DNA from 4 places in the Streptomyces sp. NPDC039465 genome. Region 4 is predicted to be linked to each of the others. Evidence: riboswitches for the same ligand, from Rfam matches in the RefSeq annotation. Region 4 holds a riboswitch; each other region holds the start of a gene.
The links. A riboswitch is a leader RNA that binds a small molecule or an ion and turns the genes downstream of it on or off. The one in region 4 is predicted to bind cobalamin.

Region 1 (7,604 bases), on a different contig from region 4:
GGTTCGGCTTCCCGCTGCTGGTGCACGCGATCGACCTGACGGAGTACAGCGGCTGAGCGGCGCCCCCTGGCGCGCGAGGAGGGAATATCCGTCGCGACGCGTGTGAAGGATGGGATGGACGACCGACGCCCCGTCGATCGTGCGGCCGATCCGCGAGGAGATTCCGTTGAGAATGCTGATCAACGTCCCTGAGACCGTCGTCGCCGACGCGTTGCGCGGCATGGCCGCCGCGCATCCGGAGCTCACCGTCGACGTGGAGAACCGGATCGTGGTGCGGCGGGACGCGCCGATGGCCGGGAAGGTCGCGCTCATCTCCGGTGGCGGGTCCGGGCATGAGCCGCTGCACGCGGGGTTCGTGGGGCCCGGGATGCTGGCGGCCGCCTGCCCCGGGGAGGTGTTCACCTCCCCGGTGCCCGATCAGATGGTGCGGGCCGCGGCCGCCGTGGACAGCGGGGCCGGGGTGCTGTTCGTGGTCAAGAACTACACGGGGGACGTCCTCAACTTCGACATGGCCGCCGAGCTCGCCGAGGACGAGGGCATCCAGATCGCCAAGGTCCTCGTCAACGACGACGTGGCGGTGACCGACAGCCTCTACACCGCCGGACGGCGGGGCACCGGCGCCACCCTGTTCGTGGAGAAGATCGCGGGCGCGGCGGCCGAGGAGGGGCAGCCTCTGGAGCTGGTGGAAAGCGTCGCGCGGCGGGTGAACGAGAGGTCGCGGAGTTTCGGGGTGGCGCTGAGCGCCTGCACCACTCCGGCCAAGGGCAGCCCCACCTTCGATCTCGCCCCCGGCGAGCTGGAGTTGGGGATCGGGATCCATGGCGAGCCGGGGCGTGAGCGGCGCGCCATGATGACGTCGCGGGAGATCGCGGACCTCGCCGTCGACGCCGTCCTGGACGATCTGCGGCCCGGCGGCCCGGTGCTGGTCCTGGTCAACGGCATGGGCGCGACACCGCTGCTCGAGCTGTACGGGTTCAACGCGGAGGTGCAGCGGGTGCTCAGCGAGCGGGGGGTGTCGGTCGCCCGAACGCTCGTGGGGAACTATGTGACCTCGCTTGACATGGCCGGCTGCTCCGTCACCCTCTGCCAGGCCGACGAGGAGCTGCTGCGACTGTGGGACGCGCCGGTGAAGACGCCCGCCCTGCGCTGGGGACGGTGAGGGCCGCCATGTCCGACCCGACCGCTCTGGACGCGCTCTTCTTCCGGCGCTGGCTGACCACCGCCGCGGCCGCCGTCGACCGTGAGGCCGACCGGCTCACCGAACTGGACTCGGCCATCGGCGACGCCGATCACGGCACCAACATGCGGCGCGGTTTCGCCGCCGTCGCCGCCGCCCTCGACAAGGAGGAGCCCGCCACGCCCGGGGCCGTACTGACCCTGGCGGGGCGGCAGTTGATCTCGACCGTCGGCGGGGCGTCCGGGCCGCTGTACGGGACGCTGCTGCGGAGCACCGGCAAGGCGCTGGGTGAGGCCTCCGAGGTCAGCCGCGACCAGCTGGCCGAGGCGCTGCGTACGGGCGTGGCCGCGGTCGCCCAGCTCGGCGGCGCCGTGGCCGGGGACAAGACGATGCTGGACGCCCTGGAGCCGGCGGCCTCGGCGCTCGGCCAGTCGTTCACGGCGGCGCGGGAGGCCGCCGAGGAGGGCGCGCTGGCTACCGTACCGCTGCGGGCGCGCAAGGGCAGGGCCAGTTATCTCGGCGAGCGCAGTGTGGGGCATCAGGACCCGGGGGCGACCTCGTCGGCGCTGCTCGTCGCGGCCCTGGAAGAGGTGGCCCGGTGAGCGCCGTAGGACCGGTCGGGATCGTGCTGGTGTCGCACAGCGCGCAGGTCGCGGCCGCCGTCGCCGAGCTGGCCGTGGGGCTGGCGGCGGGCGGCGCCACCGCACCCGTCGCCCCGGCCGGCGGGGCGCCGGACGGCGGGCTCGGCACCAGCGTGGAGCTGATCACCGAGGCCGCGCGGGCGGTCGACCGGGGCGCGGGCGTCGCGGTCCTGGCCGACCTGGGCAGCGCCGTACTGACGGTGAAGGCGCTGCTCGCCGAGGGGGACGAACTGCCCGAGGAGACCCGGCTGGTGGACGCGCCGTTCGTGGAGGGCGCCGTCGCGGCGGTCGTCACGGCGTCGGCCGGCGGGGACCTGGACGCGGTAGAGGCGGCGGCCGGGGAGGCGTACGCGTACCGCAAGTCATGATGCGTACGCATCCGTGCGCGGCTTGTGATGCAGCAGGTCAACGCACTAGTGTCACACCGCCTTGGTGAACGGGAAACCGGTGAAGTACCGGTGCGGCCCTCGCCACTGTGATCGGGAAGTCCGGCTCCCTCCGCAAGGAAGCCACTGGACCGCCGCGGGAGACCGCGGCGTCCGGGAAGGCGGAGCCCGGGCGGCAGGACCCGTCAGCCAGGAGACCGGCCAAGGCGCGTCAGTCCATCCACGAGGTGCTGGAGAGGGTCTCCCAACCATGCATATAGCCGAGGGGTATCTGCCCCCGTTGCACGCGGCCGCCTGGGGCGTCGCGTCCGCTCCCTTCGTCGTCCACGGCGTACGTGCCCTGACCCGCGAGGTCAAGGCCAATCCCGAGTCCACTCTGCTGCTCGGCGCGTCGGGCGCCTTCACCTTCGTGCTCTCCGCCCTGAAGATTCCGTCGGTGACGGGCAGTTGCTCGCATCCGACCGGGACGGGTCTGGGCGCGATCCTCTTCCGGCCGCCGATCATGGCGGTGCTTGGCACGATCACACTGCTCTTCCAGGCGCTGCTGCTCGCGCACGGCGGTCTGACCACCCTGGGCGCCAACGTCTTCTCGATGGCGATCGCCGGGCCATGGGCCGGCTTCGGGGTGTACTGGCTGCTGCGCCGCTTCGACGTGCCGCTGATGGTGAGCGTGTTCTTCGGCGCGTTCGTCGCGGATCTGGTGACGTACTGCGTCACCAGCGTCCAGCTCGCCCTGGCGTTCCCCGACCCGAGCAGCGGCTTCCTGGGCGCGCTGGCCAAGTTCGGTTCCATCTTCGCCGTCACCCAGATCCCGCTGGCGGTCAGCGAGGGCCTGCTCACCGTCCTGGTGATGCGGCTGCTGATCCAGTCCAGCAAGGGTGAACTGACCCGGCTCGGCGTGCTGCTCCAGGGCGGGCGCAAGGGCGACACGACGACGGAGGCCGCGGTCCGATGAGCCGTAACGCGAAGATCAACACACTGCTGCTGCTCGTCGTGGCGGCGCTCGCCGTCCTGCCGCTGGTGCTGGGGCTCGGCGACCACAAGGAGGAGCCGTTCGCCGGCGCCGACGGCGAGGCCGAGGCGGCGATCACGGAGATCGAGCCGGACTACGAGCCGTGGTTCAGCCCGCTGTACGAGCCGCCGTCCGGCGAGATCGAGTCGGCGCTGTTCTCCCTCCAGGCGGCGATCGGCGCCGGAGTCCTCGCGTACTACTTCGGGCTGCGCAGGGGCCGCCGCCAGGGCGAGGCCCGGGCCAAGGCCGCCGAGCACCACGAGGTGGCCGAGGCGCACGGGACCGGCGACGGTGCCCGTGACGGATCCGCCGCCGGTCATCCGCTCCCCTAGCCGCCGGTGCTGCCCATCGACGCGGCGGCGCACAGCAGTCGCTGGCGCCGCCGTCATCCGTGCGAGAAGGCCGCGCTCGGCTTCGGACTGACCCTGTGCGCGGTCTGTCTGCCGCCGTGGCCGGGGGCCGTGCTGGTCGCGGCCGTCACGCTGGCGGTTCTCCTTGGCCCGGCGGGGGTCGCGCCGCGCCAGCTGTGGCGGGCATTCCGGATCCCGCTGGGTTTCTGTGTGACGGGGGCGGTGCCGCTGCTCTTCCAGGTCGGCGGGGCGGAGGGGTTCGTCACCCTGGCCCCCGACGGGCCGGTGCGGGCCGGCGAGCTGCTGCTGCGGACCTCGTCCGCGTCGCTCGGGGTGCTGCTGTTCGCCTTCACGACACCGGTCTCCGACGTGCTGCCGCGGCTGGTACGGGCCGGGGTTCCGGCGCCCGTGGTGGATGTCGCCCTGGTCATGTACCGGATCAGCTTTCTGCTCCTCGACGCCATGGCCCGGATCCGGCAGGCGCAGGCCGCGCGGCTGGGGCTGACCACCCGGGCAGCGGCCTGGCGCTCGCTGGCCGGGCTCGGCGCGACCGCGTTCGTCCGCGCCTTCGACCGGGCCCAGCGGCTGCAGGGCGGTCTCGCCGGGCGCGGCTACGACGGCACGCTGCGGGTGCTGGTGCCCGAGGCCGTCGTCTCCCGCCGTTTCCTCGCCGCGACCGGGGCGCTCCTCGCGGGTCTGGTCGCCGTCACTCTCGTACTGGAAAGGTCCCTGCCGTGAGCCCTGAGTCGCCTGTTGTTGAGCTGGTCGGGGCGGGTTTCGCCTATGAGGACGGCCCGCCCGTCCTGGAGGGGATCTCCTTCGCCGTACCGCGGGGCCGGGCGATGGCGCTGCTCGGCCGCAACGGCAGCGGCAAGACGACGCTGCTGCGGCTGCTCAGCGGCGGGCTGCGGGTGGGCCGGGGCCGGCTGCTGCTCGACGGCGAGGATGTGTCGTACGACCGCAAGGGTCTTACCCGGCTGCGGACGACCGTGCAGCTGGTCGTGCAGGACCCGGACGACCAGCTGTTCGCGGCCTCGGTCGAGCAGGACGTGTCGTTCGGGCCGATGAATCTGGGGCTGGCCGAGGAGGAGGTACGGGCCCGGGTGGCCGAGGCCTTGGAGGCGCTGGACATCGTGGCGCTGGCGGACCGGCCGACGCATCTGCTGTCATACGGGCAGCGCAAGCGGGCCGCCATCGCGGGCGCCGTCGCCATGCGGCCCCGGGTGCTGATCATGGACGAGCCGACGGCCGGGCTCGACCCGCACGGGCAGGAGCGGCTGCTGGAGGCGCTGGCCCGGCTGCGGGCGTCCGGGACGACGGTGGTGATGGCGACGCACGACGTGGATCTGGCGTTGCGCTGGGCGGACGACGCGGCGGTGCTCTCGCCCCAGGGGCTGCGGACCGGCCCGATCGCGGAGCTCCTGGCCGACGACGCGCTGCTGGACGCGGCGCGGCTGCGGCGGCCGTGGGGGATGGCGGTGGCGGCGGTGCTGCGCGCGCAGGGCCTGCTGGACGAGGGTGCCGCGGGGCCGCGTACGCCAGAGGAGCTGGACGCCTGGGTGGCGGCCCGATAAGGCGGGTTCGTCCGCGGCTTTGCTACCGAGTAGTAGAGCTCACACCCCCACCCTTCTGCAACTAGTTGCATAACCGGTTGGGGTCCCTTAGAACGGAGGTCGACGAAGACTGCGCGAGGAGGCGCCCCCCATGACCCCGTACCCGCACCTGCTGAGCCCGCTCGACCTCGGGTTCACCACCCTGCCCAACCGGGTGCTCATGGGATCGATGCACGTCGGGCTCGAGGAGGCCGAGAACGGCTTCGCGCGCATGGCCGCCTTCTACGCCGAGCGGGCCCGCGGCGGCGTGGGCCTCATCGTCACCGGCGGCATCGCGCCGAACGAGGCCGGGCGCCCCTGGGACGGCGGCGCCAAGCTCACCACCGAGGAGGAGGCGGCCGAGCACCGCCTCATCACGGACGCGGTGCACGCCGAGGGCGGCCGGATCGCCCTGCAGATCCTGCACTTCGGCCGGTACGCCTACCACCCCGCCCTCGTCGCGCCGAGCCCGATCCAGGCCCCGATCAGCCCCTTCGTCCCCAACGAGCTCACCGACGCCGAAGTCGAGCAGACCGTCGAGGACTACGCCCGCTGCGCCGAGCTGGCACGCGCCGCCGGTTACGACGGCGTCGAGGTCATGGGCTCCGAGGGCTATCTGATCAACGAGTTCATCGCCTCGGCCACCAACCGGCGCACGGACCGCTGGGGCGGCAGCTACGAGAACCGGACCCGCTTCCCACTGGAGATCGTCCGCCGTATCCGTGAGCGGGTCGGCGAGGACTTCATCGTCGTCTACCGGCTCTCCATGCTCGACCTGGTGCCCGGCGGCTCGACCCTGGAGGAGGTCGTCGCGCTCGCCAAGGAGATCGAGGCGGCCGGGGCCACGATCATCAACACCGGCATCGGCTGGCACGAGGCCCGTATCCCCACCATCGCCACCTCGGTGCCGCGCGGCGCCTACACCTGGGTCACCAAGAAGCTGATGGGCGCGGTCTCCGTGCCGCTGGTGACCAGCAACCGCATCAACACGCCCGAGGTCGCCGAGGAGATCCTCGCCGAGGGCCGCGCGGACATGATCTCGATGGCCCGGCCGTTCCTCGCCGATCCCGACTTCGTCGCCAAGGCCGCCGAGAACCGCGCCGACACCATCAACACCTGCATCGGCTGCAACCAGGCCTGCCTGGACCACACCTTCAGCCTCAAGATCACCTCCTGTCTGGTGAACCCGCGCGCCTGCCACGAGACCGAACTGGTCCTCTCCCCCACCCGGCTGGCCAAGCGGATCGCGGTCGTCGGCGCGGGCCCGGCCGGTCTCGCCTGCGCCGTCTCGGCCGCCGAACGCGGCCACCAGGTCACGCTGTTCGACGCCGCGCCGGAGATCGGCGGCCAGCTCAACATCGCCAAGCGGGTGCCGGGCAAGGAGGAGTTCAACGAGACGCTGCGCTACTTCCGTACGCAGCTCGACCTACGCGGTGTCGACGTCCGCCTGGACACCCCGGTCGGGGCGGGCGACCTGGACGGCTTCGACGAGATCGTGGTCGCCACCGGCGTCACCCCGCGCACCCCCGAGATCGAGGGCATCGACCACCCGAGCGTCGTCAGCTACCTCGACGTCCTGCGCGACGGGGCGCCCGTCGGAGAACGCGTCGCCGTCATCGGTGCCGGCGGTATCGGCTTCGACGTCGCCGAGTTCCTCACCGACGGCGGCGAGGGCGCGAGCCAGGACGCGGAGACGTACTTCCGTCAGTGGGGCGTGGACACCTCCTACGAGACGAGGGGCGGACTGCGCGCCCCCGAGCGGCCCGCCCCGCCGCGTCAGGTCCACCTCCTCCAGCGCAAGACCTCCAAGGTCGGCGCCGGGCTCGGCAAGACCACCGGCTGGATCCACCGCACCGAACTCAAGCACCGGGGCGTGACGATGGTCGCCGGAGCGTCCTACGAGCGGATCGACGACGCGGGCCTGCACATCACCGTCGACGGCCAGGCGCAGACCCTGCCCGTGGACACGGTCGTACTCTGCACCGGCCAGGAGCCGCGCCGGGACCTGTACGAGGAGCTGTCGGCGGCGGGCCGCCCGGTGCACCTGATCGGCGGCGCCGACGTCGCGGCCGAACTGGACGCCAAGCGCGCCATCGACCAGGGCACGCGGCTCGCCGCCGCCCTGTGATCACCCCGGCCTAGGATGCGGTCATGTCCCTGCCGCACGCGATTCTCACCGCACTGCTGGAGAAGCCGTCCTCCGGTCTCGAACTGACCCGGCGCTTCGACCGGTCGATCGGCTACTTCTGGTCGTCCACGCACCAGCAGATCTATCGCGAACTGGGCAGGCTGGAGCAGGCCGGATACATCCGAGCCCTCCCCAGCGAGGCGCCGGCCCGCGGACAGAAGAAGGAGTACGAGGTCCTGCCCGCGGGCCGCGCCGAACTGACCGAGTGGGTCGCCGCGAGCGAGGACCCGAAGCCGGTACGGGACGCGCTGCTGCTGC
Region 2 (7,604 bases), on a different contig from region 4:
GCTGACCCGGGCGGTTGCGCAGCACCTCGACGACCTCGGCGGTGTCGACCCAGCCCCAGTGCAGCAGATACGCGAACTCGTCGAGGACGTAGAACTTGTACGTCTCGGCCGCGAGGTCGCGCTTGACCTGCTCCCAGCCCTCACGGGCCTTGTCCTCGTGGGACTGCTCGCCCTCGGCGACCTCGCGCTGGATCCACGACCAGCCCTCGCCCATCTTGTTCCAGGTGACCGTGCCACCCTTGCCGGTCTCGCCGAGGGCCTTGAGCGCGTTCTCCTCGCCGACCTTCCACTTCGCCGACTTGACGAACTGGAACACCCCGACGGGCCAGCCCTGGTTCCAGGCGCGCAGCGCCATCCCGAACGCGGCCGTCGACTTCCCCTTGCCGACGCCCGTGTGCACCATCACCAGTGCACGGTTGCGGCGCTGACGGGTGGTGAGCCCGTCGTCGGGTACGACGGTCGGCTGTCCCTGCGGCATTACGCGGCCCTCCTCGTTGTCTTGAGCGATGTCGTCCTGTGCGTTTCCTGTACGTCCCTCACGAGACCGGCGATGCTGTCGGCCCGCAGCTCGTCCAGCGTCACGGCGGTGCCGCCGAGCTCACGGGCGAGGTCCCCGGCGAGGCCGAGCCGCACCATCCCCGTCTCGCAGTCCACGACGACGGACGCCGTCCCCTCGGCGGCGTGCAGCCGCGCGGCCCGGGCGGCCAGCGCCACGGGATCGGGGCCGCCGGTCGCCCGGCCGTCCGTCACCACGACCAGCAGCGGGCGGCGCGAGGGATCACGCAACCGCTCCACGCGCAGTACGTCATGTGCCTTCAGCAGGCCCGCCGCCAGCGGGGTGCGGCCCCCGGTCGGCAGCCCTTCCAGCCGGGCGGCGGCGGCGTCCACCGACGACGTCGGCGGCAGCGCCACCTCGGCGCCCTTGCCTCGGAAGGTCACCAGACCGACCTTGTCGCGCCGCTGATAGGCGTCGAGGAGCAGCGACAGCACCGCGCCCTTCACCGCGCCCATCCGCTGCCGTGCCGCCATCGAGCCGGAGGCGTCGACGGCGAACAGCACGAGATTGCCCTCCCGGCCCTCGCGGGTGGCCTGCCGCAGGTCGTCCCGGCGGACCACCAGGCCCGGTCCTGAGCGGCCGCGCGCCTTCTGGTGCGGGGCGGCCGCGGCCACCGTCGCGGTCAGGTGCAGCTTGGTCAGCGCGCCGCGCGGGCGGGTCGAGCCGGTGGTCCGGCCGGCGTCGGTACGGGCCCGGGAGCGGCGGCCGGCCGCGCCCTCGCCGAGCCCGGGCACGCTGAGCACCTTCGTACGGAACGGCTCACCGGCCTTGACGGCGGCCCGCTCACCGGCACCGGGACCGCCGGTGGACGGCGCGGGCTCGGGGGACTCCTCGGGCGCGGGGCTCTCCGGGGCGGCGTCAGGCCCAACGCCCTGAGGCGGCACGCCCCCGCCCCCTCCGCCCGGACCGCCGTCGCCCGGGCCCTGCGGGTCCGGGTCGTCGTCGGGCGCGTCGTCGCCCTTGAACTGCTCCAGGGTCTCGTCGAGCTTGTCCTGGTCCAGTCCCGGCGCATCGAACGGATTGCGTCGCCGGCGGTGCGGAAGCGCGAGCAGCGCGGCCTGCCGTACGTCGTCGGAGGTGACCTCCGTACGTCCCGCCCACGCGGCCAGCGCCGTCGCCGTACGCGCCATCACGATGTCGGCGCGCATGCCGTCCACCTCGAACGCGGCGCAGGTCGCGGCGATCTGGAGCAGGGCCGCGTCCCCGAGGACGACCTGCGGCAGCAGGGCGCGCGCGGCGACGATCCGCTCCCGCAGCGCGACCTCCTCGTCCGCCCAGCGGGCGGCGAAGGCGGCCGGGTCGTCCTCGAACGCCAGCCGCCGCCGCACGACCTCGACCCGCTGCTCGGGCTCGCGGGAGGCGGCGACCTCCACGGTCAGGCCGAACCGGTCGAGAAGCTGGGGCCTGAGCTCGCCCTCCTCGGGATTCATGGTCCCGACGAGCAGGAAGCGCGCGGCATGCCGTACGGAGACGCCCTCGCGCTCGACGTGGGAGGCGCCCATGGCGGCTGCGTCCAGGAGAAGGTCCACGAGGTGGTCGTGGAGGAGATTGACCTCGTCGACGTAGAGGATGCCGCGGTGGGCCTGCGCGAGCAGCCCCGGCTCGAAGGCCTTCACGCCTTCGGCGAGGGCCCGCTCGATGTCCAGCGCCCCGACGAGCCGGTCCTCGGACGCCCCGACGGGCAGCTCGACGAGCCGCGTCGCACGCGTGACGCCCGGCGCGGGCTCGTGCGGCCCGTCAGGACACTGCGGGTCGGGGGTCTCGGGCACGCACGAGAAGCGGCAGCCCTCGACGACGTCCATGGCGGGCAACAGCGCCGTCAAGCCGCGCACGATCGTCGACTTGGCCGTGCCCTTCTCACCCCGGACGAGCACGCCGCCGATGCCTGGTGAGACGGCGTTGAGCAGCAGGCTCAGCCGCATGTCGTCCATGCCGACGACAGCCGTGAACGGATAGGGAACCGAGGCCATTGAATCGATACCCCTTTCGAGGGAACTGCTGCGAGTGACGATGTCTGTGCGGCCGTGTCGGGTCATCATGGTGCGGTGTTCCCCGCGCACGCGGGGATGGTCCCGCGGTCAGCCCGGCTGTGGGCGAAGTTCTGGTGTGCTCCCCGCGCATGCGGGGGTTCTGCCCGGGCCGTTCACGGCGCCCCCGGCGGCACGAACGGCAGTCCCGCCGACGGGCCCTGCTCGATCAGCCGCAGCAGCGCGTCCGTGTCGGCGTGTTCCTCGATCAGGTCGCCGAGGCGGTCCAGCTGCTCCTCGCGCAGCGCGCCGAAGGACGTGTCCGGCGCGGGTACGAAACGGCGGCCCGCCGCGGCCGCGACCTCCCGCAGGAACGCCCGCCGGAAGCCGTCGCTCTCCAGCGACCCGTGCCAGTGCGTGCCCCACACCGCGCCCACCCGGCAGCCGTCCAGGAACGGCTCGCCACCGCGCACGTCGGCGACGCCGTGGTGGATCTCGTACCCCTCGACCCGCTCCCCGAGCGCCTCGCCCACCGGCCGGGCGAGGGTCTTCTCGCGGGCGAACCGTACGTCCACGGGCAGCAGCCCGAGCCCCTCGACCTCACCGGCCCGGGACTCGACGTCGTCCACGATCCGCTCCGCCAGGGCCTGGAAGCCGCCGCAGATGCCCAGCACCGGCCGGCCCTCGGCCGCCCGGCGCCCGATCGCGTCGGCGAGGCCGCGCTCGCGCAGCCAGGCCAGCGCCTTCACCGTCCCGCGGGTGCCGGGGACGACGACCAGGTCCGCGTCGACGAGCTCCTCGGCCCGGTCCACGAACCGCACCACCACACCGGGCTCCGCGGCGAGCGCGTCCACGTCGGTGAAGTTGGACATCAGGGGGACCGCGCACACGGCGACCCGCAGCACGTCCGCACCGACCGGCGGCGCCACCACCGACTCGCGGACCGCGCCCCGCAGGGGCACCCGCAGCCCGTCCTCCTCGTCGATGCCGAGCCCGTGGGCGTACGGCAGGACCCCGAACGTCGGCCGTCCCGTGAGCCCCTTCAGCATGTCGAGCCCCGGCGTCAGGAGCGTCACATCGCCCCGGAACTTGTTCACGAGATAGCCGGCGACCAGCTCCTGGTCCTCGGGCGCGAGCAGCGCCGTCGTACCGAAGAACTGGGCGAACACCCCGCCGCGGTCGATGTCCCCGACCACCACGACGGGGAAGCGCGCGGCGCGCGCGATGCCCATGTTCACGATGTCGGTGCGGCGTAGATTGATCTCCGCCGGACTTCCGGCCCCCTCGCAGATCACGGCGTCATACGTGCCCCGCAGCTCCTCCAGGCACGCCACCACCGGCTCGTACAGCTCGCGCTGCCGTCCGCCGTGGTAGCCGCGGGCGCTCATCTCGCCGACCGGCTTGCCCATGAGCACCACCTGGCTGGAGCGGTCGCTGCCGGGCTTCAGCAGGACCGGGTTCATCAGCGCCGTCGGCTCCACGCGCGCGGCCTGCGCCTGCATGGCCTGCGCCCGGCCGATCTCCGCGCCCTCACGGGTGACGAAGGAGTTCAGGGACATGTTCTGCCCCTTGAACGGCGCGACCTTGACGCCCTTGCGGACCAGCCAGCGGCAGATGCCGGCGGTCACGACGCTCTTGCCCGCGTCCGACGTGGTCCCGGCGACCATCAGCCCGCCGCCGAGGCCGCCCCCGCTCCCGCCCCTCATGTACGCCTCCGCTTCATGGCCGTCACGGCCAGCCGCCCGCCCACGCACGCGGCCAGGGCCAGCGCGCTCACCCGGCGCGACAGCCGCACCGCGCGTTCGATGTCCGCCACCTCGACGTCCCGGCCGTCGCCGTTGAGGACGGGCCGGTGCTCGACCCGGCCGCCGTACGAGAGGGTGCCGCCGAGCCGTACGCCGAGGGCGCCCGCGAACGAGGCCTCCACCGGGCCGGCGTTGGGGCTCGGGTGCCGGTCCGCGTCGGCCCGCCAGGCCCGCAGCGCGCCGCGCGGGTCGCCGCCGGCGGCCGTGGCCAGGGCGGCGGTGAGCCGGGCTCCGGGCCAGCCGGCGAGGTCGTCGAGGCGGGCCGAGGCCCAGCCGAAGCGGCGGTGGCGCGGCGACTTGTGGCCCACCATGGCGTCCAGGGTGTTCACGGCCCGGAACCCGACCAGACCGGGCACCCCGGCCACCGCGCCCCACACCAGCGCGCCCACGACGGCGTCGGAGGTGTTCTCGGCGACGGACTCCACCACCGCGCGGGCGATCCCGGGACCGTCCAGGGCCTGCGGGTCCCGGCCGCACAGATGCGGCAGCCGCTCCCGGGCGACCTCCAGGTCCGCGGCGGCGAGCGCCCCGCCGATGGCGCGGGCCTCGCGGCCCAGGGACGTACCGCCCACGACGGACCAGACGCAGGCCGCGGTCAGGGCGACGGACGCGGCGCCGTGGCCGCGTACGGCGCGGGCCGCGAGCGCGCCCGCGGCGGCGGCTCCTCCGGCGCAGACGGCGGTGTGCAGTGCGCCCCAGCCGCGATGGTCGCGCCAGAGCGCGCGCTCGACGGCTCCGGCGGCCCGGCCGAAGGCGGCGACGGGATGGCCCCGGCGGGGGTCCCCCAGGACGAGATCGGCCACCAGGCCTGCGGTGGCCCCGTACGCGTAGACAGCGGTCGCTCTGCTGCGGCCAGGCATGGCGCAATGTCCTCACTCAGGGTCCGCGCCCTGGCTCGACGTGACCGGCGGTGAGAGTTCCTGGCTCCCGGGGATCAGCTCCCCGGTCACAGTGGCGGGACCGCGCCGGATTCGCACCGGACTTCCTCTACTGCCGCCGTAATGGCCCCGGCAGTCCACCACGCTGCCCGAAGGCCCGTCAACTCACCCTTGACCTGCGCATACGGAAGGGCGGGCCGCACCTTGTGGTGCGGCCCGCCCTTCCGTATGCCGTGGAGCGCCGTGGTCAGACGACGATCAGATAGATGCCGTACGCCACGGCCGCCGCGCAGAGCGCGAAGCAGGCGTAGGCGCCGGTACGGGCCAGGGTGGCGGAGCCTCCCTGGGCGGCGGCCGACTCCTGCTTGGAGAGGCCGACGATGCCGAGGGTGAACAGGCCCACGAGGGCGACGGTCGCCACGAGGCTGACTCCGAAGACGGAGCCGAGAGCTGCCCAGTCGATCTTCATGTGGTTCGTTCCTTACAGCGCGGCGGCGGGGGCCGTGGGAGCGGCCGGGTCCGTGGGGGCCGGCGTGGGGATGGTGGTCTTCAGGTCCTCGTCCGCGACGGCGGCGACAGAGCCGGCCGGCGGCGGGGTGACAGCCGCGATGGCGGTGGTCACGACACCCGCGGGCTCGGCGTCGGGGCTGACGTCGTTGACGTTGGTGTGGTCGACCACCTGGCGGCGGGAGACGAGCCAGATGGCGACGCAGGAGGCGACCAGGAAGGCCGCGACGGCGTAGACGCCCCACTCGCCCTGGCTGGCGACGTACTCGGCTCCGGCCCCGACCAGGCCCGCGGCCGGAAGGGTCAGGCCCCAGGCGACGAACATCCGGGTGGCGGTCGACCAGCGGACGACACCGCCCTTGCGGCCCAGACCCGCGCCCATGACGGCGCCGGAGCAGGAGTGCGTGGTCGACAGGGAGAAGCCCAGGCTGGAGGAGGCCAGGATGACGGTGGCCGCGCTGGTCTGGGCGGCGAAGCCCTGCTGCGGCTGGAGGTCCGTGAGGCCCTTGCCCATCGTGCGGATGATGCGCCAGCCGCCGAGGTAGGTGCCGAGCGCGATCGCCACACCGGCGGAGACGATGACCCAGACGGGCGGGTTGGAGCCGGGGACGAGGACGCCGCCGGCGACCAGGGCGAGGGTGATGATGCCCATGGTCTTCTGGGCGTCGTTCGTGCCGTGGGCGAGGGAGACGAGACCGGCGGACGCGATCTGACCGGCCCGGTAGCCCTTCTCGGTCGTCTTGCGGTCCGCGTTCTTGTCGAGGCGGTAGGTCAGGCGGGCGGCGAACATCGCGGCCAGGCCGGCGACCAGCGGCGCGGCGATCGCCGGGATGAGCACCTTGGTCACGACGATCCCGCCGTTGACGCCACTGACGCCGATCGCGGCGATGGTCGCGCCGATGAGGCCGCCCATCAGGGCGTGGGAGGAGCTGGACGGCAGACCGACCAGCCAGGTCACCAGGTTCCAGAGGATCGCGCCGACGAGCGCGGCGAGGATGACTTCGGGCTGGATGCCCTCCTCGTTGACGAGCCCCTTGGAGATCGTCTTGGCAACCTCCACCGACAGGAACGCGCCGACCAGGTTGAGCACGGCGGACATGGCCACCGCCGTCTTGGGCTTGAGGGCACCGGTCGAGATGGTCGTCGCCATCGCGTTGGCGGTGTCGTGGAAACCGTTCGTGAAATCGAACACGAGAGCTGTCACGACCACAATCGCGAGCAGCAGCGTGATGTGTTCCATTTACCCAGGCAATCGTTTGACGTCAGTGGCTGGATGAACGTAGGCAACCTGAGTGAACGGAAGGTGAACTGGGAGGGTTGTGGTGGTGTCCCCATTCGGGTGCATGTCCCTCCGCTTCCCGTTCGAAGCGGCCCTCCGGCCCGTGGTTTCGGGGCAGGACGCGGCTTTCGGGCTCTTGCGGGTCTCTTCGGCCGGTCTGCCCCGCACCCCGGAAGAGATACTGATCACGTTGCCGCGGCCGCACCCCCCGGCTGGCACGATCACCCCATGGACCCCATGGAACAGACTCTCGAAGAGGCCTGGCGGGAGCTCGTGGCCACGGCCCGCAGGACCGTCACCGACGGACTCGTCGTCGGCACGTCGGGCAATGTCTCCGTCCGCGTCGGGGACCTCGTCCTGGTGACCCCGAGCGCGGTGCCCTACGACCGTCTCGCCGACGAGGACCTCCTCGCCGTCGGCCTCGACGGGCGGCCCGTGCGCGGCACGCTCCCGCCCACCAGCGAGCTGCCCATGCACCTGGCCGTCTACCGGAACACCTCCGCCGCCGCCGTCGTCCACACCCACGCCGTCCACGCCACCGCCGTCTCCACCCTCGTCCCCGAGCTCCCCGCCGTGCACTACATGACCGGCGCCCTCGGCGGCCCCGTCCGC
Region 3 (7,604 bases), on a different contig from region 4:
GACGTCCAGCCGGTGTCGGCCGGCGTCGAGGTCCAGCCGGTGTCGGCCGGGGTGGAGGTCCAGCCGGTGTCGGCAGGCTTCGTCGTCCAGCCGGTGTCCGCCGAGGCGGTGGCGGCGGCGCCGCCCACCAGCAGCGCGGCGATCGCGGCGGTGGTGAGTGCGCGAGCGGTACGAGACATGCGGATCCCCCTGATGCGTCGGAAGACGATGGATGCCCCGCCCGGACAGCTGTGCGACACCTGTCCGGGCGGGGCGAGATCACTCTAAGCCAAGCTTTGGCGAATGATCCGTTATCTCCACATCCGGAATCCGCTGCTCAGAAGACTCATAAGGCTCGGAAGCCTCAGAAGTCCTCGTCCAGGTCCACCGTGCCCTCGACCGCGACCTGGTAGGCCGACGGCCGGCGCTCGAAGAAGTTGGTCAGCTCCTGGACGCCCTGGAGCTCCATGAACGCGAACGGGTTCTCCGAGCCGTACACCGGCGCGAAGCCCAGCCGCTGGAGGCGCTGGTCGGCGACGCACTGGAGGTACTCACGCATCGACTCGGTGTTCATGCCCGGCAGACCGTCGCCGCACAGGTCGCGGCCGAACTGCAGCTCCGCCTCCACGGCCTCCTTCAGCATGTCCGTGACCTGCTGCTGGAGCGCGTCGTCGAAGAGCTCCGGCTCCTCCTTGCGGACGGTGTCGACGACCTCGAACGCGAAGTTCATGTGCATCGTCTCGTCCCGGAACACCCAGTTGGTGCCGGTCGCCAGACCGTGCAGCAGGCCCCGGGACCGGAACCAGTACACGTAGGCGAACGCGCCGTAGAAGAACAGACCCTCGATGCACGCCGCGAAGCAGATCAGGTTCAGCAGGAAGCGGCGGCGGTCGGCCTGGGTCTCCAGGCGGTCGATCTTCTCGACCGAGTCCATCCACTTGAAGCAGAACTGCGCCTTCTCGCGGATGGAGGGGATGTTCTCGACGGCGTCGAACGCGGCGGCCCGGTCGTCGGGGTCGGGCAGGTAGGTGTCGAGCAGCGTCAGATAGAACTGGACGTGCACGGCCTCCTCGAAGAGCTGGCGCGACAGATAAAGGCGCGCCTCCGGGGAGTTGATGTGCTTGTACAGCGTCAGCACGAGGTTGTTCGCCACGATCGAGTCGCCGGTCGCGAAGAACGCCACCAGACGGCCGATCATGTGCTGCTCACCCGGGCTGAGCTTGGCGAGGTCGGCCACGTCGGAGTGGAGGTCGACCTCCTCCACGGTCCAGGTGTTCTTGATCGCGTCCCGGTAGCGCTCGTAGAAGTCGGGGTAGCGCATCGGACGGAGAGTCAGCTCGAAGCCCGGGTCGAGCAGGTTTTTCTCGGACATTACTGGCAGGCCTCGCAGGACTCGGGGTTCTCAAGGGAGCAGGCGATCGCGTCGGCGTCGGCGGCCGTCTGCTGGAGGGGGACGGTGGTGGCGGCGCGGGCCGCGCGGGCGATCTTCGTCGCCGGGCGGGAGCGCAGGTAGTACGTGGTCTTCAGCCCCTGCTTCCAGGCGTACGCGTACATCGACGACAGCTTGCCGATCGTCGGCGTCTCCATGAACAGGTTCAGCGACTGCGACTGGTCCAGGAACGGGGTCCGCGCCGCGGCCATGTCGATCAGACCGCGCTGCGGGATCTCCCACGCCGTGCGGTACAGCTCGCGCACCTCGGCCGGCACCCAGGTGAAGCCCGCCACCGAGCCGTTGGCCTCGCGCAGCGCCTCACGGGTCTGCGCGTCCCACACGCCGAGCTCCTTCAGCTCCTCCACCAGGTAGGAGTTGACCTGGAGGAACTCACCCGAGAGCGTCTCGCGCTTGAACAGGTTGGAGACCTGCGGCTCGATGCACTCGTACACACCGGCGATCGAGGCGATCGTCGCGGTCGGGGCGATGGCGAGCAGCAGCGAGTTGCGCATTCCGGTCTTCGCGATCCGCGCCCGCAGCGCCTCCCACCGCTCCGGCCAGGCCTTCTCCACGCCGTAGTGGTCGGGGTGCAGCACGCCCTGGGCGGTACGGGTCTCGGCCCAGGCCGGGACCGGGCCGTTGCGCTCGGCGAGGTCGGCCGAGGCCTCGTACGCCGCCAGCATGATCCGCTCGGCGATCTTCGTGGACAGCGCCTTCGCCTCGGCGGAGTCGAAGGGCAGCCGCAGCTTGAAGAAGACGTCCTGGAGGCCCATCGCGCCCAGGCCCACCGGGCGCCACTTGGCGTTGGACCGGCCCGCCTGCTCGGTCGGGTAGAAGTTGATGTCCACGACCCGGTCGAGGAACGTCACGGCCGTACGGACCGTCTCGTCCAGGCGCTCCCAGTCCAGCTCGCCCGTCCCGGGGAGCACGAACGCGCCGAGGTTGACCGAGCCGAGGTTGCAGACCGCGGTCTCGTCGTCGTTGGTGACCTCGATGATCTCGGTGCAGAGGTTCGAGGAGTGCACCACCGTGCCGGGCAGGGCCGTCTGGTTCGCGGTCCGGTTGGAGGCGTCCTTGAACGTCATCCAGCCCTGGCCGGTCTGCGCGAGCGTACGCATCATGCGGCCGTACAGGTCGCGGGCCGGCATGGTCTTCTTGGCCAGGCCCGCCGCCTCGGCCTTGAGGTAGGCGGCGTCGAACTCCTCGCCGTACAGGTCCACCAGCTCCGGCACGTCCGCCGGGGAGAACAGCGACCACTCGCCGTCCGCGTCGACCCGGCGCATGAACTCGTCCGGGATCCAGTGCGCGAGGTTCAGGTTGTGCGTACGCCGGGCGTCCTCACCGGTGTTGTCGCGCAGCTCCAGGAACTCCTCGATGTCCGCGTGCCAGGTCTCCAGGTAGACCGCGGCCGCGCCCTTGCGGCGGCCGCCCTGGTTCACCGCGGCGACGGAGGCGTCCAGCGTCTTCAGGAACGGCACGATGCCGTTGGAATGGCCGTTGGTGCCGCGGATCAGCGAACCGCGGGCGCGGATACGGGAGTACGAGAGGCCGATGCCGCCCGCGTGCTTCGACAGCCGCGCGACCTGGTGGTAGCGGTCGTAGATCGAGTCCAGCTCGTCCAGCGGCGAGTCCAGCAGATAGCAGGAGGACATCTGCGGGTGGCGGGTGCCGGAGTTGAAGAGCGTGGGGGAGGAGGGCAGGTAGTCCAGCCGGCTCATCAGCCGGTACAGCGAGGCGACCTCGTCCAGGGCGAGCTCGGAGTCGTCCTCGGCGAGACCGGCGGCCACGCGCAGCATGAAGTGCTGCGGGGTCTCGATCACCTTGCGGGTCAGGGGGTGGCGCAGCAGATAGCGCGAGTAGAGCGTGCGCAGACCGAAGTAGCCGAAGCGGTCGTCCGCGTCGAGGTCGATCAGCGCGTCCATACGGGCCGCGTGCAGCGCCACGAAGTCGGCCGTACGGTCCGCGATCAGGCCCTCCCGGTGGCCGACCGCGACCGACGCGGAGAACGACACGGCGCCCTGGCCGGCCGCCTCGTCGGCGATGGCGCGGGTGAGCAGCCGGGCGGCGAGCCGGGAGTAGGCGGGGTCCTCGGAGATCAGCCCGGCGGCCGCCTCGGTGGCCAGCTCCCGCAGCTCCGCCTCGTCCGAACCGGCGTGCCGGCCGCGCAGCGCGGCGGCCGCCACCCGTCCCGGGTCGGTCTCGGGCAGATCGGCGGTGAGGTCGGTCAGGGTCCGCAGGAGTACGGTCCCGGGTCCGTCGTTCTCAATCGCTGAGGCCGGATCGGCGGGCGCGATGGTCACTGTGGGGGCTCTCCCTCGCTCGGCTCGGGGCCGGCGGCAGGAGTCGGGGCGCACGGGCACACACCGGTGACGGCGGATGCGCGGCGTCCACCGGCCCATTCCGCGAGGCCCGGACGTCTTCGGCACCCGGAACGGACGGACCGGGCGCGCTGTCGGCAGGTCCTCGGACTCATCGGGTGCACACGTACACCAAACACACCGTTGCGGGACAGTTCCGGATTTCCACCGGATTCCCCTGCGACGACAGCGAGCATGAGCATACATGTGGGGGGCGCCGGATGCGGCACCCCCCACATGTTGTGTGTCGTGTATCCGGACTCCCCGTCAGAGCTCCAACCCGTAGGTGAGCAGCCGGAGACCGGGAATCGGCTCCCAGTCCCGCTCAGGAGTCCGTACGAACCCCATCCGCTCGTAGATCCGGTGGGCCGACCCCATCGACGGCTGGGTCGACAGCATCAGCCGTACGCACCCCTCCGTGGCCCGCGCCCGCTCCACACAGGCCCGTACGAGCGCCTCGCCCGCTCCCTGTCCGCGCGCCTCCTTGGAGACCGCCAGCATCCGGAACTCGGCCTCGTCCGCCCGGGCGACGTCGGCCCACGGCCGCGCCCCTGAGGCGACGAAGGTCACGCCACCGAGGAGGCACCCCCGGGGGTCCACGGCGACCAGCACCTCCGCCTCGGCGGCCCGGCGGGCCACGTCCCGCAGGACGCCCAGGTAGTCGTCGTCCTCGTTGAGATCGAGGTGGCCGTCGTCCAGATAGGCCTGTGCGGTGAGTTCGCCGAGGGCCTCGTACTCGGCCGGCAGTGCCGTACGAATGGCTATCTCCATGGCGTGAGTGTGACCCGGCCGGGCCGCCGGCGCCCACCGAATCGCCGCGCACACGCGACGAGGGCCGCCGGGCGCTCCGCGAAGGAACACCCGACGGCCCTCGGGAGGCCGGGAGGTCAGTGCGCCGAGCCGGCCGTCGCCGGAGGCAGCTCCGTCTTGACGCCCGGGTCGCCCGCGTCCGCGGTGTAGTCGGACGGGGAGGTCTCGTCGACGCCCTCGGGCGCCTTGGCCGCCCGCAGCACGAAGGTGAGCACGACCGTCACGACGACATTCAGGACGAACGCGGTCAGACCGATGTAGCCGATCTCGCCGATGCCGGGGATCTCGGCCGACGAGCCGCCGAAGTGCTTCTGCGTCGGACTCGCGACCCCGTACGCCGCCGCGGTGCCGTAGACCATGCCGACCGCCCAGCCGGCCAGCAGCGCCCAGCGGTGGAACCAGCGGGTGAACAGGCCGCCCACCAGCGCCGGGAAGGTCTGGAGGATCCAGATGCCGCCGAGGAGCTGGAAGTTGATGGCGACGGTCTTGTCCATGGTGAGGACGAAGGCCAGCGCGCCCACCTTCACCAGCAGCGACACCAGCTTGGAGACCTTGGTCTCCTGCGCCGGCGTGGCGTCCGGCTTCAGGAAGTCCTTGTAGATGTTGCGGGTGAAGAGGTTCGCGGCCGCGATCGACATGATCGCCGCCGGGACCAGCGCGCCGATGCCGATGGCGGCGAAGGCGATGCCCGTGAACCAGTCCGGGAACATGTTCTCGAACAGCTGCGGGATGGCCAGCTGACCGTTCTTCACCTTCACACCCGCGGCGATCGCCATGAAGCCGAGCAGCGCCAGCAGGCCCAGCATCAGCGAGTAGAGCGGCAGGATCGTGGTGTTGCGGCGGATGACTTCACGGCTGCGCGAGGAGAGCGTCGCCGTGATCGAGTGCGGGTACATGAAGAGCGCGAGCGCGGAGCCCAGCGCGAGGGTGGCGTACCCCCACTGGCCCATCTCCCCGGGCACGAGCGCCCCGCGCGGCTTGTCGGTCGCGGGGTTGATCTGCGCGTACGCCTCACCGGCCTTGGCGAAGATCTCGTCGAAGCCGCCGAGCTTGATCGGGATGTAGATGATCGCCACCGCGATGACGATGTAGATCAGCGTGTCCTTGACGAAGGCGATCAGCGCGGGGGCCCGCAGGCCGGAGGAGTAGGTGTAGGCCGCGAGCACACCGAAGGCGATCAGCAGCGGCAGGTCCTTGATGAACCAGTGGGTGGTCTCGCCGCCGCCCACGCCCATCACGTCCAGGACGGCCTGGATGCCGACGAGCTGGAGGGCGATGTACGGCATGGTGGCGAGCAGGCCGGTGACGGCGACCGCCAGCGACAGGCCCTTGGAGCCGAAGCGGCCCCGGACGAAGTCGGAGGTGGTGACGTACCCGTGCTTGTGCGACACCGACCAGAGCCGGGGCAGGAAGGTGAAGATCAGCGGGTACACCAGGATCGTGTACGGGACGGCGAAGAAGCCCGCCGCGCCCGCCGCGTAGATCGCCGCCGGGACGGCGACGAAGGTGTACGCGGTGTAGAGGTCGCCGCCGAGCAGGAACCAGGTCACCCAGGTGCCGAACGAGCGGCCGCCGAGGCCCCATTCGTCGAGGCTGTTCTCGTTCTCCGCCCGGCGCCAGCGCGAGGCGAGGAATCCCATGACCGTGACGGCCAGGAAGAAGAAGATGAAGACGGCGAGTGCGACGCCGTTCACGCCGTCCTTCACTTCGACGCACCTTCCTTGCGGGCGCGCTGGTCACGCTGCCACAGCTTGTACGCGACCATCGTCAAAGCGGTCGAGATCAGGACCCAGGCCATCTGGTACCAGTAGAAGAACGGCATGCCGATGAAGGCCGGCTCGGTCTTCGCGTACGAGCTCACCCAGAGCATGGCCACGAACGGTGCGATGAGGCACAGCGCCACCACGACGCGCAAAGGCGTGATGGTCGGCGGTTTTCCTTGCGTCTCTTCCGACATACGGCGATACCGTCCCCTCCGCTGATCACCTGCGTAATGCGCAGGAAATCTAGGGGACTGTTTCGGTCTATGGAACCCCCGTCCGAATAACGGACGAGTGTCGATCTGACCGCCGGCCCTGGACATACCGGTGCCCCGGCACTCCTCACGGATGTGCCGGGGCACCGGTTCACCGAATTACCAGGCTTTTCTCAGCCGTTCGGGCCAGTCCTTCGGGTCAGCCGTTCGGCCGCTGCAGGCGGGCGACGAACTTGTAGCGGTCGCCGCGGTAGACGGAGCGCACCCACTCCACCGGCTCGCCGTTCTCGTCCCGCGAGTGCCGGGAGAGCATCAGCATCGGCAGGCCGACGTCCGTGCCGAGCAGGCCCGCCTCGCGCGGGGTGGCGAGCGAGGTCTCGATCGTCTCCTCGGCCTCGGCGAGGTGGACGTCGTACACCTCCGCCAGCGCCGTGTAGAGAGAGGTGTACTTCACCAGCGACCGGCGCAGGGCCGGGAAGCGCTTGGCGGACAGATGGGTCGTCTCGATGGCCATCGGTTCGCCGCTGGCCAGCCGCAGCCGCTCGATCCGCAGCACCCGCCCGCCCGCGCTGATGTCGAGCAGCCCGGCGAGCGTGTCGTCGGCCGTGACGTACCCGATGTCCAGCAACTGGGAGGTCGGCTCCAGGCCCTGGGCGCGCATGTCCTCGGTGTACGAGGTGAGCTGGAGCGCCTGGGAGACCTTCGGCTTGGCGACGAACGTGCCCTTGCCCTGGATGCGCTCCAGGCGGCCCTCGACGACCAGCTCCTGGAGGGCCTGGCGCACGGTGGTGCGCGAGGTGTCGAACTCGGCCGCGAGGGTGCGCTCCGGCGGCACCGGGGTGCCGGGCGGAAGCGTCTCCGTCATGTCGAGCAAATGCCTCTTGAGCCGGTAGTACTTGGGCACGCGCGCGGTACGGGTGGTGGCCCCGCCCTCGTTCTCCGTACTGCCCCCGTCCGTGGCCATGGCCTGCCTTCCCGACTCCTGTGCTGTTGCCGTCACCGGCTCCTCCGTCTGCTGCGGCTCACATGGTGGCACGGACCGGTCACGGGT
Region 4 (7,604 bases):
TTCGCCGCGAACGCGTGCACGTTGCCGAGCGTGCGGGCGATCTTCTCGTCCGGCGTGAGCGTCTCCTCGTACCGGGGGCGCATGGCCGGCTCCCGCTTGCCCCGTACGTACAGGGAGCAGGCCAGGTCGGCGCAGGCGTAGATGCCGACGGTGTTGCCCTGGCGGCCCGGCTCGCCCGCGCGGGGGGCGGCGAAGAGGGCGACGCCGGAGGAGGCGTGCCCGGTCAGGCAGAACTGGCAGAGGCTGGACTTGAGCGCGCTCGTGCGGGCCTTGTCCGGGGTGCGCAGGGTGATCCCGACCGGGCGGCCGTCCGTCCCCGGGATCACCAGATGGCCGCGCAGCGGCGCGCCCGGGTCGCGCCAGCCCAGGAAGTCGAGCTCGGACCAGGGCAGTTCGGCGAAGTCGAGGGGGAGCTTGAGACGGTTCGCCTCGCCTTTGGAGCAGTTGGCGAAGGAGCCGCGGATCTGTTTCTCGGTAAGTGGTTCCACTCCGCAAACGGTACGTACGAGACTGGAGGGGAGCATCCGAGTTTTTCGCGCGGGCTTTCGAGCCGGGCCTCGGGCCGGCCTCAGGGCCCGTAGACGTCCGTGACCTCCAGGACCCGGACGGTGATCTCCACGCCCGCCGCGAGCTCCGCCCGCTCCGGGTCCGCCCGGAAGGCCGCCAGGGCCTGCCGGGAGGGGAACCGCAGCAGATGGACCTCGCCGAGGCCGTCGCCCGTGCGCAGCCTGCGCTCCAGCCGCCCGCCGTGCCGGGGCAGCAGGGCCAGCACCCGGTCCTCGTAGGTGCGGGCGGCCTCGGCGGCGGACGGCGGGAAGTCGACCAGGACCGCCAGCTGGACGGCGGCCGGGTCCGCCGGCTCCAGGCTCTTGTGGAAGTGGACGTCGACGTGGCCGCCGGGGATGCCCTCCGTACGGCCCGTCTCCACATAGCCCAGGCGCCGGTAGAACGGCGGGGCCTGGAAGGAGAAGGACGAGACGACCATCCGGGTGCAGCCCCGGCGGCGGGCCTCGTCCTCGGCCGCGCGCATCAGCCTGGTCCCCCAGCCGCCGGTGCGGTGGTCCTCCCGTACCCACAGCATGTCGACACCGCCGAGGCCGCCCCAGGTCCAGCCGGTGAGGCCGCCGATCAGCTCACCGGTCGAGGGATCGGTGGCGCGGACCGACAGCTCGGCCTCGTCGTCGAAGCCGGTGGCCGCGTTGTTGAACGCGGTCAGCTCCTTGTCGAGGCGCGCCGACAGCTCCTTGTCGGCGCCCCCGACCGTCAGATCGTCCGTCACGGCGTCACTCGTCGCCTTCCAGGTCGCCCTCGGTCTCCAGGAACACCTGCCGCAGCGCGGCCAGCGTCTCGGCGTCCGGCTTCTCCCACATGCCCCGGGACTCCGCCTCAAGGAGCCGCTCCGCGATGCCGTGCAGGGCCCAGGGGTTGGCCTCCTTCAGGAAGGCCTGGTTCTCCGGGTCCAGTACGTACGTCTGCGTGAGCTTGTCGTACATCCAGTCGGCGACCACGCCGGTCGTGGCGTCGTAGCCGAAGAGGTAGTCGACGGTGGCCGCCAGCTCGAAGGCGCCCTTGTAGCCGTGGCGCCGCATCGCCTCGATCCAGCGCGGGTTGACCACCCGGGCGCGGAAGACCCGCGAGGTCTCCTCGACGAGGGTGCGGGTACGGACGGTCTCGGGGCGGGTCGAGTCGCCGATGTACGCCTCGGGCGCCGTGCCCTTGAGCGCGCGGACCGTGGCGACCATGCCGCCGTGGTACTGGAAGTAGTCGTCGGAGTCGGCGATGTCGTGCTCGCGGGTGTCCGTGTTCTTCGCGGCCACCGCGATGCGCTTGTAGGCGCTCTCCATCTCGTCGCGGGCCGGACGGCCGTCCAGCTCGCGCCCGTACGCGTAGCCGCCCCACACCGTGTACACCTCGGCGAGGTCGGCGTCCGTACGCCAGTCCTTGGAGTCGATCAGCTGGAGGATGCCCGCGCCGTAGGTGCCCGGCCGGGAGCCGAAGATACGGGTCGTGGCGCGCCGCTCGTCGCCGTGCTCGGCCAGGTCGGCCTGGGTGTGGGCGCGGACGAAGTTCTGCTCGGCCGGCTCGTCGAGCGAGGCCGCCAGGCGTACGGCGTCGTCGAGGAGGCCGATCGTGTGCGGGAACGCGTCCCGGAAGAAGCCCGAGATGCGCAGGGTCACGTCGATGCGGGGGCGGCCCAGCTCGGCGAGCGGGATCGGCTCCAGGCCGTTCACCCGGCGCGAGGCGTCGTCCCAGCGCGGGCGGATGCCGAGCAGCGCCAGGGCCTCGGCGACGTCGTCACCGGCCGTGCGCATCGCGCTGGTGCCCCACAGGGACAGGCCCACCGACGTCGGCCACTCGCCGTTGTCGGTGCGGTAGCGCTCCAGGAGCGACTCGGCGAGCGCCTGCCCGGTCTCCCAGGCGAGCCGGGACGGCACCGCCTTCGGGTCGACCGAGTAGAAGTTGCGGCCGGTGGGGAGCACGTTGACCAGGCCCCGCAGCGGGGAGCCGGACGGGCCGGCCGGGACGAAGCCGCCGTTCAACGCGTGGACCGCGTGGGTGAGTTCGTCGGTGGTGGCGGCGAGCCGGGGGACGACCTGCTCGGCGGCGAACCGCAGCACGGCGGCCACGTCCGGGCCGTGGCCCTCGGCGACGGCCGGCACGGCCTCGACCGCCCAGCCGGCGGCCTCCATCGCCTCCACCAGCACGCGCGCCTTCGCCTCCGCCTCGTCGGCGGTGGTGCGGGTGGCGGCCGACTCGTCCAGGCCGAGGGCCTCCCGCAGGCCGGGCAGGGCCTGCGTGCCGCCCCAGATCTGGCGGGCGCGCAGGATCGACAGGACCAGGTTGACCCGCTCGGGGCCGGTCGGGGCGCCGCCGAGGACATGCAGGCCGTCGCGGATCTGCGCGTCCTTGACCTCGCACAGCCAGCCGTCGACGTGCAGCAGGAAGTCGTCGAAGCCGTCGTCGTCGGGGCGGTCGTCCATCCCCAGGTCGTGGTCGAGCTTGGCGGCCTGGATCAGGGTCCAGATCTGGGCCCGGATCGCGGGCAGCTTCGCCGGGTCCATCGAGGAGATCTGGGCGTACTCGTCCAGGAGCTGTTCCAGGCGTGCAATGTCACCGTAGGAGTCGGCGCGCGCCATCGGCGGGACGAGGTGGTCGACCAGGGTGGCGTGGACCCGGCGCTTGGCCTGGGTGCCCTCGCCCGGGTCGTTGACCAGGAACGGGTAGATCAGCGGCAGGTCGCCGAGGGCCGCGTCCGGGCCGCAGGCGGCGGACAGGCCGGCGTTCTTGCCGGGCAGCCACTCAAGGTTGCCGTGCTTGCCGAGGTGGACCATCGCGTCCGCGCCGAAACCGCCGTCGGCGGCGGAGGCCGCGATCCAGCGGTAGGCGGCGAGGTAGTGGTGGGACGGCGGCAGATCGGGGTCGTGGTAGATCGCGATCGGGTTCTCGCCGAAGCCGCGCGGCGGCTGGATCAGGACGAGCAGGTTCCCGCGGCGCAGCGCCGCGAGGACGATGTCGCCCTCCGGGTTGCGCGAGCGGTCCAGGAACATCTCGCCGGGCGGCGGGCCCCAGTGCTCCTCGACCTGTTCCCTGAGCTCCGCCGGCAGGGTGGCGTACCACCGCTTGTAGTCGGCGGCCGGGATCCGGACCGGGTTCTTCGCCAGCTGCTCCTCGGTGAGCCAGTCCTGGTCGTGGCCGCCGGCCTCGATCAGGGCGTAGATCAGCTCGTCGCCGTCGCCGGAGACCAGGCCGGGGATGTCCTCGACCGGGCCGAAGTCGTAGCCCTCCTCACGGAGCCTGCGCAGGAGAGCCACGGCGGAGGCGGGGGTGTCGAGGCCGACGGCGTTGCCGATGCGGGAGTGCTTGGTGGGGTACGCGGACAGGACCAGCGCGAGGCGCTTGTCGGCGTTGGGGATGTGGCGCAGCTTGGCGTGGCGCACGGCGATCCCGGCGACGCGGGCGGCGCGCTCGGGGTCGGCGACGTACGCGGGCAGGCCGTCCTCGTCGATCTCCTTGAAGGAGAACGGGACGGTGATCAGCCGGCCGTCGAACTCGGGGACGGCGACCTGGCTTGCGGCGTCCAGCGGGGACAGGCCCTCGTCGCTCTCCTCCCAGGCGCTGCGCGGGCCGGTGAGGCAGAGCGCCTGCAGGATCGGCACGTCCAGGGCGGCGAGCGCCCCCGCGTCCCAGGCCTCCTCGTCGCCGCCGGCCTGCGCCTCGGCGGGCTTGGTGCCGCCGGCGGCGAGGACGGTGGTGACGATCGCGTCGGCGCCGCGCAGCTGGTCGAGGAGTTCGGGCTCGGGGGCGCGCAGCGACGCCACGTACAGCGGCAGGGCGCGGGCGCCGGCGTCCTCGACGGCGTCGCAGAGGGAGCCGACGAAGGCGGTGTTGCCGCTCATGTGGTGGGCGCGGTAGTAGAGCACGGCGATCAGCGGGCCGTCGTCGTTCTTCGCCGTGCGCTCCAGGGGGCCCCAGGTGGGGGCGGGGGCCGGGGGTTCGAAGCCGTGGCCGGTGAGCAGGACGGTGTCGGAGAGGAAGCGGGCGAGCTGCTCCAGGTTGGCCGGGCCGCCGTGCGCGAGATAGGCGTGGGCCTCGGTGGCGACGCCGATGGGAACGGTGGAGGCGGCCATCAGCTGGGCGTCGGGGGCCTGTTCGCCGGTGAGGACGACGACGGGCCGCGTCTGCTCCTCGGCGAGGAGCACGTCCAGCCCCTCCTGCCAGGCCCGCAGCCCGCCCAGGAGCCGTACGACGACGAGATCGGCACCCTCCAGCAGCCCGGGCAGGTCGTCCAGCGGCAGCCGGGAGGGGTTGGCAAACCGGTAGGCGACGGGCCCGTCGGCCGCGCGGGCGCTCAGCAGGTCGGTGTCGGAGGTCGACAGCAGCAGGATCATGCGCGTGCGGGCCTTCCTCGGGGTGTCCGCGCCCCGGGTGGTCTGGTGGACGGCGGGAGTTCCTGACTCACCGGCTCGTCTCCTACCCCGGCTCACAGTGGCGGGACCGCGCCGGATTCTCACCGGGCTTCCTCCCTAGGGCCTGGGACCCTGTGCCGTTCTGCATAGTAAGTCGTGTCCGCCCAGTGCAGCACAGCAGCCCGGGAAGAGCAGTCGACAACGAGAGACCGCGGCTTTTCACATCAATACGAGCCACGTGCGACCACTCGACTACTCGTTCGAGTGAAGCAGGGGGATTCATCGGACGTTGCTCCCGCGGGGGAGGCATGGTCGGCAGCGATTCATAGGGCTTGAGGAAGACGAGGCGGCAAATGGCAGGTGCAGCGCGCGAGAGGAAGAGCGAACTGCGCCCGATCGCGGCCTGCTTCACCGTCGCCGCGCCTGTGGGCGCCCGCATCCGGGACCGGTTACATCTGACCGAGGCCGACAGCGAAGTCTTTACCGCTGTCGGCAGGCACAACGGGCACCACCAGCGTGTTGATCTCGCTGCGCGTATCGCCCTGGGGAATGTGCGGGCGAAGGACACCCGGCGCGCCGGACGGAAGAAGAAGCTGACGGCGGTGTCATCCTCCCGCTGGGCCGGGGCGATGACCAGGGCGAGTGAGGACCAGTACCAACTCTCCCTGCGGTGCCTGTACAGCGAGCGCACATCCTTGCGTCGCGCCATCGAGATCATTGGCAAGCGCCTTGCGGTCCCGTGCGGTCGACGCAAGGGCAAGACGCGGGGCCAAGGCTTGGTCGTCATCGCAGTCGATCCCGCCTATACGTCCCGCTGGGGCGCTCAGCACTGGCGAGCCCCCCTCCAGCAGCAGACCAGAACCACCGTCACAGGGCACCACGGTGCCGCTGTGGCGATCGGCAGGCGCGGCCTGGGATACCGAATCCGGCGTCGGCCAGGTGTGACCTCCGCTCACCAGAGGATGAGCACGAGGAGAGCTACCGGCCAGACCGGACTCCTTCCCGGGCCACGCGGGACCGTGAGCCCACCCAGGACAGCGGGCACGCCTGACGAAGGCGAGAAGACCCGACCGTGCCGAGGTGACCAACTCGCGCTGTTCCCAGCCCCTCAAGACCGTTCGGAGGAGCACCGGCTCAGGCCGGTTCATGACGATTTGACCACCCCTGGCCAGCGTCAAGAGGAACGGTATGCTCGCCGCCATGTCGCCCACCCCACCTACCCTGCCCGACCAGGGCGAACCTCTTATACGGGACCGCGGTGACGCCTGCCCCGGGGCGCTCCGGCTGCACCCCGCCGACGACGGCCGTCTGGCCCGACTGCGCCTCCCCGCAGGCTTGTTGACGGCACCCCAGGTGGCGGTGCTGGCCACCGCGGCCGAGGATCTGGGCGACGGGCGCGTCAGCGTCACCTCCCGGGGGAACGTGGAGCTGCGCGGCCTCGGTGAGGACTGCGGGGCGCGGCTGGCCGGGCTGCTCGGGGGCGCGGGGCTGTTGCCGTCCGAGACCCATGAGCGGGTACGGAACATCGTGGCCTCCCCGGCCGCCGGTCTGGACGGACTCGGCCACGGCGACGTGCAGTTGTGGGCGCGCGAGCTCGACGCGCTGCTGTGCGGGCGGCCGTGGGCGGCGGCGCTTTCCGGTCGTTTTCTGTTCGTCCTGGACGACGGGCGCGGGGATGTGGCCGGGCTCGGCGGGGATGTGACCTTGATCGCAGCACCGTCACATGTGACCTTGCGCGTCGGCGCCCGCTCCTTCCGGCTCCCGGACCCCAAGGCCGCTCCGCGTGCCGCGCTCGCCGCCGCCGAGGCCTTCCTCGCGGCGGCCACGGCGTCCGGCACCGGCGCGTGGCGCGTGCGGGAGCTGCCCGAAGGCCACGAGCCCGATGTGGCCGGGTGTCTGGAGCGGGCCGGGATCGCCGCGCGGAGCGAGACGGAGGCCGGTCCGGTCGCCGCGAGCCCCGAGAAGCGGCAAGGTGCGCACGGCGGCCCGCCCCGGCCCGGGCTGCTCGGCGCCGGCTCCCTGTACGTACTCGCGCCCCTCGGCCGCTTCCGGGCCGCCCAGCTGCGCGCCCTGCGGCCCCCCGAGCAGGGCGAGGTGCGGCTGACGCCCTGGCGTGGGGCCGTCGTGAGCGGGTTCGCGGACCGGGCCGAGGCCGAGGCGCGGCTGGCGGAGCTGGCGGACGCCGGGCTGATCACCGCGCCCGACGCGCCCTGGGCCGGCGTCGGCGCCTGCACCGGGCGGCCCGGGTGCGCCAAGTCCCTGGCCGACGTCCGCGCCGACGCCACCCCCGGGCCGGTCGGGGCGTCCGCCCTGCCGGTCCACTTCTCCGGATGCGCCCGCCGCTGCGGGCATCCCCACGGCGACTGGGTGGACGTCGTCGCCACCGCCGACGGGCAGTACACGGTGAACGGCGCCCCCACCCCCCGTACCGCACTCGCCGCCGCCGTCACCCAGGCCCGTACCCGCACCCCCGTACCCCCCGTACCCGAGATGAGCGAGAACTGAAGGTGTTCGACTACGAGAAGGACGGCGCGGAGATCTACCGCCAGTCCTTTGCCACCATCCGCGCCGAGGCGGATCTCGCGGGCCTGCCGGCCGACGTCAGTCAGGTCGTCGTCCGGATGATCCACGCCTGCGGCATGACCGACCTCGTCCGCGATCTCGCCTACAGCCCGCGGGTCGTGGCCGACGCCCGCG

Region 1: linked by a shared signal. The riboswitch ahead of ACZ7LT_RS26920 (energy-coupling factor ABC transporter permease) and the one ahead of cobN (cobaltochelatase subunit CobN) in region 4 are both predicted to bind cobalamin.
Region 2: linked by a shared signal. The riboswitch ahead of ACZ7LT_RS00350 (cobalamin biosynthesis protein) and the one ahead of cobN (cobaltochelatase subunit CobN) in region 4 are both predicted to bind cobalamin.
Region 3: linked by a shared signal. The riboswitch ahead of ACZ7LT_RS21970 (ribonucleoside-diphosphate reductase subunit alpha) and the one ahead of cobN (cobaltochelatase subunit CobN) in region 4 are both predicted to bind cobalamin.

What each region holds. Positions count from the first base shown of each region.
Region 1 is NZ_JBVKAP010000009.1:24,669-32,272, forward strand. Features, by position in the region: gene ACZ7LT_RS26900 (GNAT family N-acetyltransferase) at 1-56, shown strand, start outside; gene dhaK (dihydroxyacetone kinase subunit DhaK) at 167-1,159, shown strand; gene dhaL (dihydroxyacetone kinase subunit DhaL) at 1,168-1,779, shown strand; gene ACZ7LT_RS26915 (PTS-dependent dihydroxyacetone kinase phosphotransferase subunit DhaM) at 1,776-2,186, shown strand; cobalamin riboswitch at 2,232-2,424, shown strand; gene ACZ7LT_RS26920 (energy-coupling factor ABC transporter permease) at 2,455-3,159, shown strand; gene ACZ7LT_RS26925 (energy-coupling factor ABC transporter substrate-binding protein) at 3,156-3,548, shown strand; gene cbiQ (cobalt ECF transporter T component CbiQ) at 3,555-4,304, shown strand; gene ACZ7LT_RS26935 (energy-coupling factor ABC transporter ATP-binding protein) at 4,301-5,140, shown strand; gene ACZ7LT_RS26940 (NADPH-dependent 2,4-dienoyl-CoA reductase) at 5,271-7,286, shown strand; gene ACZ7LT_RS26945 (PadR family transcriptional regulator) at 7,310-7,604, shown strand, end outside.
Region 2 is NZ_JBVKAP010000001.1:63,031-70,634, reverse strand. Features, by position in the region: gene cobO (cob(I)yrinic acid a,c-diamide adenosyltransferase) at 1-478, opposite strand, end outside; gene ACZ7LT_RS00360 (putative cobaltochelatase) at 478-2,526, opposite strand; gene ACZ7LT_RS00355 (cobyric acid synthase) at 2,700-4,229, opposite strand; gene ACZ7LT_RS00350 (cobalamin biosynthesis protein) at 4,226-5,188, opposite strand; cobalamin riboswitch at 5,224-5,363, opposite strand; gene ACZ7LT_RS00345 (hypothetical protein) at 5,454-5,675, opposite strand; gene ACZ7LT_RS00340 (inorganic phosphate transporter) at 5,688-6,953, opposite strand; gene ACZ7LT_RS00335 (class II aldolase/adducin family protein) at 7,221-7,604, shown strand, end outside.
Region 3 is NZ_JBVKAP010000006.1:344,188-351,791, reverse strand. Features, by position in the region: gene ACZ7LT_RS21980 (hypothetical protein) at 1-179, opposite strand, end outside; gene ACZ7LT_RS21975 (ribonucleotide-diphosphate reductase subunit beta) at 344-1,351, opposite strand; gene ACZ7LT_RS21970 (ribonucleoside-diphosphate reductase subunit alpha) at 1,351-3,711, opposite strand; cobalamin riboswitch at 3,849-3,971, opposite strand; gene ACZ7LT_RS21965 (GNAT family N-acetyltransferase) at 4,036-4,539, opposite strand; gene mctP (monocarboxylate uptake permease MctP) at 4,656-6,284, opposite strand; gene ACZ7LT_RS21955 (DUF3311 domain-containing protein) at 6,281-6,535, opposite strand; gene ACZ7LT_RS21950 (GntR family transcriptional regulator) at 6,753-7,517, opposite strand.
Region 4 is NZ_JBVKAP010000004.1:326,414-334,017, reverse strand. Features, by position in the region: gene ACZ7LT_RS15980 (FBP domain-containing protein) at 1-488, opposite strand, end outside; gene ACZ7LT_RS15975 (GNAT family N-acetyltransferase) at 569-1,279, opposite strand; gene cobN (cobaltochelatase subunit CobN) at 1,284-4,889, opposite strand; cobalamin riboswitch at 4,924-5,064, opposite strand; gene ACZ7LT_RS15965 (cobalamin biosynthesis protein CobG) at 6,108-7,412, shown strand; gene ACZ7LT_RS15960 (precorrin-8X methylmutase) at 7,415-7,604, shown strand, end outside.